Regions from separate parts of the Streptomyces sp. SS1-1 genome, predicted to be linked through region 2. Evidence: riboswitches for the same ligand, from Rfam matches in the RefSeq annotation. Region 2 holds a riboswitch; the other holds the start of a gene.
What was found. A riboswitch is a leader RNA that binds a small molecule or an ion and turns the genes downstream of it on or off. The one in region 2 is predicted to bind cyclic di-AMP.
Positions count from the first base shown of each region.

Region 1: linked by a shared signal. The riboswitch ahead of F8R89_RS05325 (C40 family peptidase) and the one ahead of F8R89_RS16900 (M23 family metallopeptidase) in region 2 are both predicted to bind cyclic di-AMP.

Region 1 is NZ_WBXN01000004.1:936,010-940,981, forward strand. Features, by position in the region: gene F8R89_RS05320 (ABC transporter permease) at 1-1,002, shown strand, start outside; cyclic di-AMP (ydaO/yuaA leader) riboswitch at 2,536-2,746, shown strand; gene F8R89_RS05325 (C40 family peptidase) at 2,750-3,223, shown strand; gene F8R89_RS05330 (ATP-binding protein) at 3,395-3,853, opposite strand; gene F8R89_RS05335 (helix-turn-helix domain-containing protein) at 4,066-4,932, shown strand; gene F8R89_RS05340 (DUF397 domain-containing protein) at 4,942-4,972, shown strand, end outside.
Region 2 is NZ_WBXN01000004.1:3,435,481-3,440,452, forward strand. Features, by position in the region: gene F8R89_RS16890 (PrsW family intramembrane metalloprotease) at 1-343, shown strand, start outside; gene F8R89_RS16895 (aldo/keto reductase) at 348-1,292, opposite strand; gene F8R89_RS16900 (M23 family metallopeptidase) at 1,440-2,456, opposite strand; cyclic di-AMP (ydaO/yuaA leader) riboswitch at 2,468-2,625, opposite strand; tRNA gene F8R89_RS16905 (tRNA-Met) at 2,939-3,012, opposite strand; gene F8R89_RS16910 (dihydrofolate reductase family protein) at 3,100-4,233, opposite strand; gene F8R89_RS16915 (MarR family winged helix-turn-helix transcriptional regulator) at 4,316-4,831, shown strand; gene F8R89_RS16920 (GTP cyclohydrolase II) at 4,953-4,972, shown strand, end outside.

The DNA of each region.
Region 1 (4,972 bases), 2.5 Mb from region 2:
GCCACACCGCCCAGGAACGCCGTGTCCCGGCGCCTGGTCGCGGTGGTCGTGCTCGTCCCCGTCGTGGCCGCCCTCGCCCTGTGGGCGTTCGCCTGGCCGGCCGCCCGCACCGCGCCGCGCGACCTCCCGCTCGGCGTGGCGGGCCCGGCGTCGGCCGTGACACAGGTGGAGCGGCAGCTGTCCGCACACGAGGGCGCGTTCGAGGTGCACCGCTACGCCGACGAGCCGGCCGCCCGCGACGCCATCGAGGACCGGGACGTGTACGGCGCGGTCGTCGTGACGCCCCAGGGCCCCCGGCTGCTGACCGCGTCCGCCGCGAGCCCGGCCGTGGCCCAGCTGCTCCAGCAGGCGGTGGCCGGGCAGGCGGCCGCCGAGGGGACGCGGGTGGAGACGGTCGACGTGGTACCGGCGCCCGCGAAGGACCCGCGCGGGGCGGCCCTGACCTCCAGCGTGCTGCCGCTCGCCCTCGCGGGCATGGCGGCGGGCGCCGCGGTCACACTGCTGGGGCTGCGCGGCCCGGGCGCCGCGAGCGCCCTCGTGGGCACGGCGGCCCTGACCGGCCTGATCGCCGCCGCGCTGGCGCACAGCTGGCTGGGTGTCATCACCGGCGACTGGTGGGCGGAGGCCGGGGTGTTCGCGCTGATGAGCCTGGCGGTGAGCGCCGCCGTCGCCGGGCTGGCCGCCCTGATCGGACCGGCCGGCGTCGGGCTCATGGCCGCGACCGTCATGCTGATCGGCAACCCGTTCTCGGGGGCGGCGTCGGCCCCGCGGATGCTGCCGGAGCCGGTCGGCACGATCGGCCAGTGGCTGCCGCCGGGCGCGGGCACGACCCTGCTGCGCTCGGTGTCCTTCTTCGACGGCGCCGCGGCGGTGGGCCCCGCCCTCACCCTGACCTGGTGGGCCGCCCTGGGCCTCGGCGCGGTCCTCCTGGGCGCCCACCTGAGGACGAACACACCCGCCCCGAAGCCGACGCAGACCCGCCACCCCGCCCCCGTCGGGTAACCCCACCCGACAGCACCACCGAACCGGCCGTGCGTCCCCGCTGTAGCGGACGGGGACGCATGGCCTCGGTGCGTTCGGGCTCCGGGCTCGGTGCGTTCGGGCTCGGTGCGTTCGGGCTCCGGGCTCCGGGCTCCGGGCTCCGGGCTCCGGGCTCCGGGCTCCGGGCTCCGGGCTCCGGGCTCCGGGCTCCGGGCTCCGACTGGGAAGTGCCGCCACCCGAGTTGCCTACACCCCCGACTGACGCGCGTTCGCGCACCCGAAGGCGGCGGCGCCTCGCCGACCCCCCATCGGGTAGCCCCGTCCGACAAGACCACCGAACCGGCCGTACACCCCCGCCGCAGCGGACGGGGACGCACGGCCGCCGCGTCGCCCGGACTCCCGTCGGGAACGCACGGTCCGCCGACCGAGTCGCCCCCTGCTTCCCCCCGCTGACACGTGTTGGCACACCCGAAGGCGCACAGGCCCGCCCGGCCCGCCCCGGTCGGCCGAACCACCTGACCGGCCCTGCACCCCCGCTGTATCGGACGGGGACGCACGGCCTGCCGACCGAGTTGCCTCCCACTCTGCCTGCTGACGCGCGTTCACCCGCCCCATGGCGCACACACCCGACACCGAGACGCCGCCGGCCCTCCGGCCCGCCCCGGCCGGGTAACCCGGTTCGACGGAACCACCGAACAGGCCGTACGTCCCCGCCGCAGCGCGCCCGGACCCCCTTCGGGAACACACGGCCCACCAACCGAGTCGCCCCCTGCTCCCCGGCTGACACTCGTTCGCCCGCCCGAAAGCGGAACAGGCCCGCCCCGGCCGCCCCGGTCGGGACACGGACGGTGTCACCACCCGAGCTGTCCCCCACTCCCCCGCCGACGCGCGCGCTGACCAACCGTTACCTAGGCCGGGCGTCCGTCGGCACGGCGCCCGATCTGCGGGACGTGCCGTCGCTGACGCGCCGTCGGGGCCGGTCGGCGCCGCCCACCCACCTGTGCGTGCGCGGCGAGGGCCTGGCGGCGGGCGCAGCGGTCACCCTGCTGGGGGTGCGCAGCCGGGGCTCCGGTCTGCGGGGCGCTCGCGCCGGCGCTGACGCGTCGTCGGAGCGGGCGGTGCGGCACGCCCGCACGCGCGGTGTGCGCCGCACGTCCCGTACACGGTCGCGCCGCCACGGCTCGCGTCAGGGCGTCGTCGCGCTCCGACAGTTGACGGCGTCCCAGCCGCGTCGCGGGCGCGCGGACCGCCGCCGTGACGTCCGGCGCCGCGCCGAAACGGACCGAATGGCGTACCCCCCATCGGCGTATTCCGCACTCCGTCCACGCGCTCGTACGGCTTGCGTCACGGGCCGGACGCGCGGGCCCGTTCGAGCCTTCCGCCGCTGGTCCGGGGCTCGTCGGGCATCTGGCCACTTCCTCGAACGCAGTAGCGTCCACCCGAACGGGTGAGTGGTGAGTAACACCACAAATCCCCGGTTCCGTTGGGATTTTCGTTCTTCCGTGCGCCAAGATCCCTGACTGACGACAAGACCCCGCCGCAGCGGCGGGGCGATCCGGGCGGACGCCGAGTCCTGCCGCCGCGCGGATGACCGGTCGACAGGAGTGGATCGGCAGGAGTGGAGGACCCGAGCAAGACGGGTCGCCGGTACGGATGTTCGTTCGAACCGAGCAACCCTTGGGGTGAAGCCGCGACACCGCGGCCGGGCAACTTCGCCAGCCCGAATCCGACAGGTCATCCTTCACAGGCGGCTGACGAAGGGTTGCGCATGACTGCGCTCAATCGTGTCCCGTCGCTCATGGCCAGGGCCGGTACGGCCTCGGCCCTCACTCTCGCCGCGGTGGGCGGCTCGATCGTGACGCCCGGTCTCGCCTCGGAGGCGGAGGCCGCCACGCCGGCGACGAAGGCACTTCAGATCGCGGCCTCGAAGAAGGGGTCGCCGTACGCGTGGGGCGCCACCGGCCCGAACCGGTTCGACTGCTCCGGGCTGACGCTGTACTCGTTCAAGAAGGCCGGCAAGAAGCTGCCCCGCACGGCGGCCCAGCAGTACAACAAGACCCGCCACATCTCCGCCTCCAGCCGCAAGGCCGGTGACCTGGTGTTCTTCCACTCGGGGTCGTACGTCTACCACGTGGGCATCTACGCCGGTAAGGGCAGGATCTGGCACTCCCCCAAGAGCGGTGACGTGGTCCGGCTGCAGAAGATCTGGACCAGGAGCGTCTGGTACGGCCGGGTCAAGTGACCCCCCTGGGGGCGCGCAGGGCGCCCCCACCCCCGCCGGCGCCCTCCCGGAGCGCGGAAGGCTCCCGGCACGGGCCGGGCCCTCCGGCGCCTCCGGGGCCTCCCGGGGCCGACGGGGGCGGAGCGCGCCGCGCGGCGCCCGGTGCGGCACCACGCGGCGCTTGTGCGGTTCCTACGGCTCCTGCGGCGTCGCGACCGCGACCGGCGAGGCCGGTACGGTCCACGGCAGCTCGATGGAGACCGTCTTGCCGCCCTCCCGGGTCGGCCACACCCGCAGCCGGCCGCCGCACTCGGCGGTCAGCCAGCGAATGATCACCATGCCCCGGCCGTTGTCCTGCTGGACGGCGGCCGGCAGCCGTTTGGGGAACCGCGGATGACTGTCGGTCACCCCGATGCGCAGGTGTTCGTCCCGGTCGAGTTCGAGGTCCACCGTGAAGGTGGGCGACTGCCCGAGGGTGTGCTGGACGGCGTTCGTGGCGAGTTCGGAGACGATGAGCCGGATGGTGTCCGCCGCGTCCGTGTCCGATGGCAGCCCCCACTCGGCGAGCGTGGTGATGACGTAGGTCCGTGCCGTGGAGACCGAGGCGGGATCGCTCGGCAGAGTGACGGATGCTTCCAGATGGTCTGCCATGGCGACGTCGTCCCTTTCCGACGGGACCGCAGTCCGACACGGAGCGGAAGGTTCGAGTACGGTCCCGGACTGTGCTTCGCCGCCAGACTGCCATCACCGCGACGGTCGCGGGTGGCGATCCACCAAGATATGCATATATCTGTCGCTCGAAGCGGTGAACTCTGCGACGGCAGACCGTATTTGGGCGGCCCGGTCGGAGTAAGGAGGTGCCCATGCAGCACGGCCCGGCGGTCCGCCGCCGGAAACTGGGCGCGGAACTGCGTGCGTTGCGCACCGGGACCGGGCTCACCAGTGGCGAGGCGGCCCGCCTGGTGGGCTGGCACCAGTCCAAGGTGAGCCGTATCGAGACGGGCGCCAGCGGGGTGAAACCGGCCGATGTGCGATTACTCCTCGACGCCTACGACGTGCGGGACGCCCGGCTGCGGGAGGTGCTGCTGGCGCTGGCCGGGTCCGACGCGGCGGGCCGGCACCACTGGTGGCACGCCTACCGCGGGGTCCTGCCGCCGACGTACCGGGACTTCATCAGTCTGGAGTCCCAGGCGAGCGCGATGCGCACGCTGGAGACCTCCGTGGTGCCGGGGCTGTTGCAGACACCCGAGTACGCGCGGGCGGTGACCCGGGCGGCGACGGGCGGGACGGACGACGGCACCGACGAACGGCTCGACGCGCTGGTCGCGGTCCGGCTGGCCCGGCAGGAAGTGCTGCGCGCCGAACCGCCGTTGCGGCTCAGCGCGGTGCTGGACGAGGCGGTGCTGCGCCGGGAGATCGGCGGGCCCGAGGTGATGCGGCGCCAGCTGGAGCGGCTGCTGGAGGCGGCCCGGCTGCCCCAAGTCAGCCTGCAGGTGCTGCCGTTCACGGCCGGTGAGCATGTCGGCATCACTGGGCCTTTCGTTATCTTCTCATTTTCGAGCACTTCTGATCTGGACGTGGTTGTTCTCGACCACTTGACGAGTAGCCTCTATCTGGAACGGAAAGAAGACCTCCAGGCCTACACGGAGGCCTTCGACACCCTTCGGCTCCACGCCCTTTCGCCCGAGGAATCGCTGGATCTCATCGCCGCGATAGGTGGCGGCGCGTAAGGAGGCACCATGACCGCACTGCCTCGGAACCTCAGGTCGA
Region 2 (4,972 bases):
GGTGGCCCGGCAGTACGCCCGCCGGCACGGGGGACGCCCCGCGGCCCGGGCGGTCGCCGAATACGAGGCGTACGCCACCTCGCTGGCGTTCCTGCGGCGCCGGGGCCGCCGGGGCCGGGCCGGCGCCGACTACGTGGTCCGCGAGGGCGAGTTGCTCAACGAGCTGTGGCGCCGCCGCGCGTGGGCCCGCCCGGCCCTGGAGCACGCGCTCGCCGCGAAGAGCCGGCCGCTCCCCGCGTACGCGCCGCCCCAGGTGCCGGGCGCCTGGTGGCCGCAGCCGTACGCCCCGCACGGGCACGGCCCCGGCGCACCGGCCCCGGCCTGGAACCCGTACCAGGTCTGACAGTTCAGGCGGACGCCTCCGTCAGCCGGCGCAGTTCGCCGTCGGTCAGGGTCAGCTCGGCCACGCCGAGCAGCGCCGGCAGCTGTTCCGGGGTGCGGGCCGAGGCGATGGGCGCGGCGACCGTGGGCCGGGAGGCCAGCCAGGCCAGGGCCACCGTGGCGACCGGCACGCCGTGCGCGGCGGCCACCTCGTCCAGCGCGGCCAGCACCCGCCGCCCCCGCCCGGTCTCCGCGTGGCGTCCGGCGCCCTGCGCACGCGGGCTGTCCACGGCGGCGCCGGGACGGTACTTGCCGGTGAGGAACCCGGCCGCGAGCGCGTAGTACGGCACCGCGGCGAGGTTCTCCCGCTCGGCGAGGTCCTGGAGGGCGCCCTCGTAGGTGTCGCGGGAGACCAGGTTGTAGTGGGGCTGGAGCGCCACGTACCGGGCCAGGCCCTCGCGGTCGGAGAAGGCGAGGGAGGCCGCCAGCCGCTCGGCGGTGATGTTGGACGCGGCGATGTGCCGGACCTTGCCGGCCTTCACCAGTTCGTCCAGGGCGCCGACGATCTCCTCGACCGGCACCTCGGGCTTGTCGAAGTGCGTGTAGTAGAGGTCGATGCGGTCGGTGCCGAGGCGGCGCAGCGAGGCGTCGGCGGCGGCCTTGATGGTCGCCGCGTTCAGGCCCTGGAAGTCGGGGTGCTGGCTGACCTTGGTGGCGATCACGACGTCGTCCCGGTTGCCGCGCGCCTTGAGCCAGTTGCCGATGACGGTCTCGGACTCACCGCCCACGTTGCCCTCGACCCACGCCGAGTAGGAGTCGGCCGTGTCGAGGAAGTTGCCGCCGGCCTCGGTGTAGGCGTCGAGGACGGCGAAGGAGTGGGCCTCGTCGGCGGTCCACCCGAAGACGTTGCCACCGAGGCAGAGCGGGGAGACCTCGAGGTCGGAGGAGCCGAGTTTGCGCAGTGCAGTCATACCAGGGATCAACGACCCCGGCGGTGGCGCCGATTCCGCTCCGGGGATGAATTCCCTGTGAAGGGGCGGGCGGGCGCACCGAAGACCGGCAGCCCTGACGTCGGGGGGTCGTCGTCAGGACCGCCGGGGATCAGGTGGGGAGCGTGCTCAGGGGGTGAGGCCCTTGCCGCGCAGCCAGGCCAGCGGGTCGATGCCGCTCGCGCTGCCGTCGGGGTGCACCTCGAGGTGCAGGTGGGCGCCGGTCACGTTGCCCGTGGCGCCGACGCGGCCGATGACGTCACCGGTGTTGACCTTCTGGCCGACGCTGACGCTGATCGAGGACTGGTGGGCGAACCAGATCTCGGTGCCGTCGTCCAGGGTCAGCTCGGTCTTGTAGCCGTAGGAGCCGTCCCAGCCGGCGAAGGTGATCGTGCCGGAGTGGACGGCCTTGATCAGGGTGCCGGTCGGCGCGGCGAAGTCGAGGCCCGTGTGGTGCCCCGACGACCAGTAGGCGCCGGCCTCACCGAAGGTGGAGGTCAGGGTGTACGAGGAGGTCGGCAGCGTGTACTGCTTGGCCAGCTCGGCGAGACGCTCGGCCTCGGCCTTCTTGCGGGCCTCCTCCTCGGCGGCGGCCTTCGCCTCGGCGGCCTTCTCCTTCGCTTCCTTCTCCGCCTTGGCGGCCGCCTCGGCGACCTCCTTCTCGGCGGCGGCGACGGCGGCCGCGGCGGCCTTGCTGTCGACCTGGTCCTGCTGGAACTCGGCCTGGGCGATGATCCGGCTGCGCAGTGCCTCACCGGCGTCGGAGCCGCTCTGCGCGGTCTCCTGGCCGGTCTCGCCCATGGTGCTGAGGGCGGTGGCGGTGTCGTCCGCGGCGGAGTCGTCGCCGGAGATCAGGGGCAGGTCGGGCAGGGTGATGGCGACCGGCGGCTTGCCGCTCTGCGCGGTGGCCATGCCGCCCGCGCCGACGGCCGCTATGACGCCGACGCCGAGAACCGTGGAGCTGCGGGCGAGTCCCCCGCCGCGCTGCTTGGAGACGCGGTGCCTGCCGCGGACGGGACGGAGGGAGTCCGCGGTGGGGTTCCACTCCTCGAAGGGGCCCTCGTCGGTGCGGTCGTAGCCGAAGGTGTCGGCGGTGCGCTGACCGGGTACGAACGAGGCATGCGGGGCAGGACGGTTCGACGCCACGTGGGCGTACTCCTTTCCTTCCTTCTCGCCTACCGGGTTAGCTGACGGGTTCGGAGCAGGAAGGTCTCCTACGCGCGTATACGTGCCGTGTTGCCACGGTGGTATCCGCGCGATTCACCCCAAGGTGGTGGTTCCCCGGTTCCTTCGCAGGATTCGGCGCGTGCGCACGGAGCCGCCTCTTGTGACGGCTGGGACGACCGCGCTGCGTTATCGAACGTTAATAGACGCGGGGTACGGATTCCAAGCCGTTCCTCTTGATCATTAACGAATTCCGCCGGGACTTACGGGCCATGAGCGGTCCAAATCGGGCGAGTTGACTTCCCCGCCACACCCCCATGACTGATGACGGTGTGTCAGTTGTTATGCGGAGGGGGTTCGCGCGATCACGTTCCGTGAGAACGGCGGAGACGCCCCGCGAACCTGGGGGACGGCCGGAAAACACTCAGGGCCGGAACTGATGAGTTCCGGCCCTGAGCCTTCAGTAGCGGGGACAGGATTTGAACCTGCGACCTCTGGGTTATGAGCCCAGCGAGCTACCGAGCTGCTCCACCCCGCGGCGATGTGTCCATAGTACGCCATCGCGGGGGCCCGCCGCACACGCCTTTCCGCAGGCCCCGGCCGCGGGGGCCTCGCCGGGCGGGCGTCAGGGCGCCAGGTGGGCGTTGGGGGCCGCCGCCCGGGCCGCGTACTCGGGCAGCACCAGGACGTCCACGCCCGCGGCGGCGAGCATCCCGCTGCCGTCGGCGTCCGTGACGAAGGTGTCCGGCTCGCGCCAGGCCGTGACCACCCGGCGCACCCCGGCCGCCAGGATCAGCCGGGCGCAGGGCGTGGGCCGCGAGGCGCGGTGGGTGCAGGGCTCCAGGCTGCTGTAGACGGTGGCGCCGGCCAGCCTCGGGTCGCCGGGCGCGATCTTGGCGAGGGCCGCCTCCTCGGCGTGCACGACGGGGTCGCCGGCCTCCCGGGAGTGGCCCCGCGCCAGCTCGGTGCCGTCCGCGGCGACCACGACCGCGCCGACGCTGAACGCGGTGGGCGAGGGCGGGCACTCGGCGGCCAGGTCGCAGGCGAGGGCAAGCCAGTGCCGGTCGGCGGCGGCGGGGAGGACACCGGTGCCGGGGGCGGTCGGCTCGTAGCGCATGAGCACCACGTCCTCGATGCGCCGGGTCTCCACCAGCCGCAGCCGGCCCTCCTGGTATCCGCCGGGCCCGAAGAGCCGGGGCGCCCGGGGGTCGCCCACGAACAGCGGGGCGAGCACGAGCTGCAGCTCGTCGGCGAGCCCCTGGCGCAGCAGCTGCGTGTGGACGGTGCCGCCGCCCTCGACCATCAGCCGCTCGACACCGCGCGCCTCGCGCAGGTGGGTCAGCAGGGCCCGCCAGTCCAGGTCGTCGCCGAGGGCGACGACGTCGGCGGCGACGGGGTCCTCCCGCAGCCGCCGGGCGCCCTTCTCCGTCGTGTAGACGACCTTCTCGCCGCCGGTGTGCCAGAAGTTCGCCGCCGGGTCCAGCTCGCCGGACGCGCTGACGGTGACCTTCAGCGGGTACGCGGGCCTGCCCTGGGCGGTGCGGGCGGCCCGGCGCTCGGCCGAGTTCACAAGCAGCCGGGGGTTGTCCGCCCGGATGGTGCCGGCGCCGACGAGGATGGCGTCCACGGAGGCCCGCACCTCGTCGACCCGGTCGAAGTCGGCCGGGCCGGACAGCAGCAGCCGGTCGGGGCCGGTGTCGTCGAGGTAGCCGTCGAGGGAGACGGCGGCGGACAGCAGGACGTAGGGGTACGACGGCATCGGCAGCGCTCTCCCGCTCGGTGGATCGGGGCTGGTTTCGACGGGGCTTGGTTCAAGTTTGAAACAAACCTACACTGGGCACATGACGACTCGCTGGCTCACCCCCGAGGAGCAGCGCGCCTGGCGCGCCTACATCGCCGCCGTCGCGCTCGTGGAGGACGCGCTGGACCGGCAGCTCCAGCAGGAGGCCGGCATGCCCCATCTGTATTACTCCATTCTCGCCACCCTGTCCGACGCCCCGGAACACCGGCTGCGCATGACCGATCTCGCCGAGCGGCTGAAGATCACCCGCAGCCGGCTGACGTACGGCGTCTCGCGGCTGGAGAAGGACGGGCTCGTGCGGCGCGAGGACTGTCCCGTGGACAAGCGGGGCAGCGTCGCGGCGCTCACGGACGAGGGGATGCGGCTCCTGGAGCAGGCGGCGCCCGGGCATGTGGACACCGTACGGTCGATGATCTTCGACCGGCTCTCCCCGGAGCAGGTCGGGCAACTGGAGGAGATCTTCACGGCGATCGGCTCGGGCCTCCAGGGCGACTGCGGTCACGCCACGGGCGACGAGGTGCCCTGGCGCAGGCGCGCCTCCAAGCTCTGTTCGTGACGGACACCGCGGGGACGGGTGACACGGAGTCATTGCTTCAAACTTAAAGCACGGGGTAGGGTCGGTCTCCCGAGCTGCTTCAAATCTGAAGCAGAAAGCCGCACGGAACCCGGAGACCCGCATGCCCGACTCCCCCGCAGC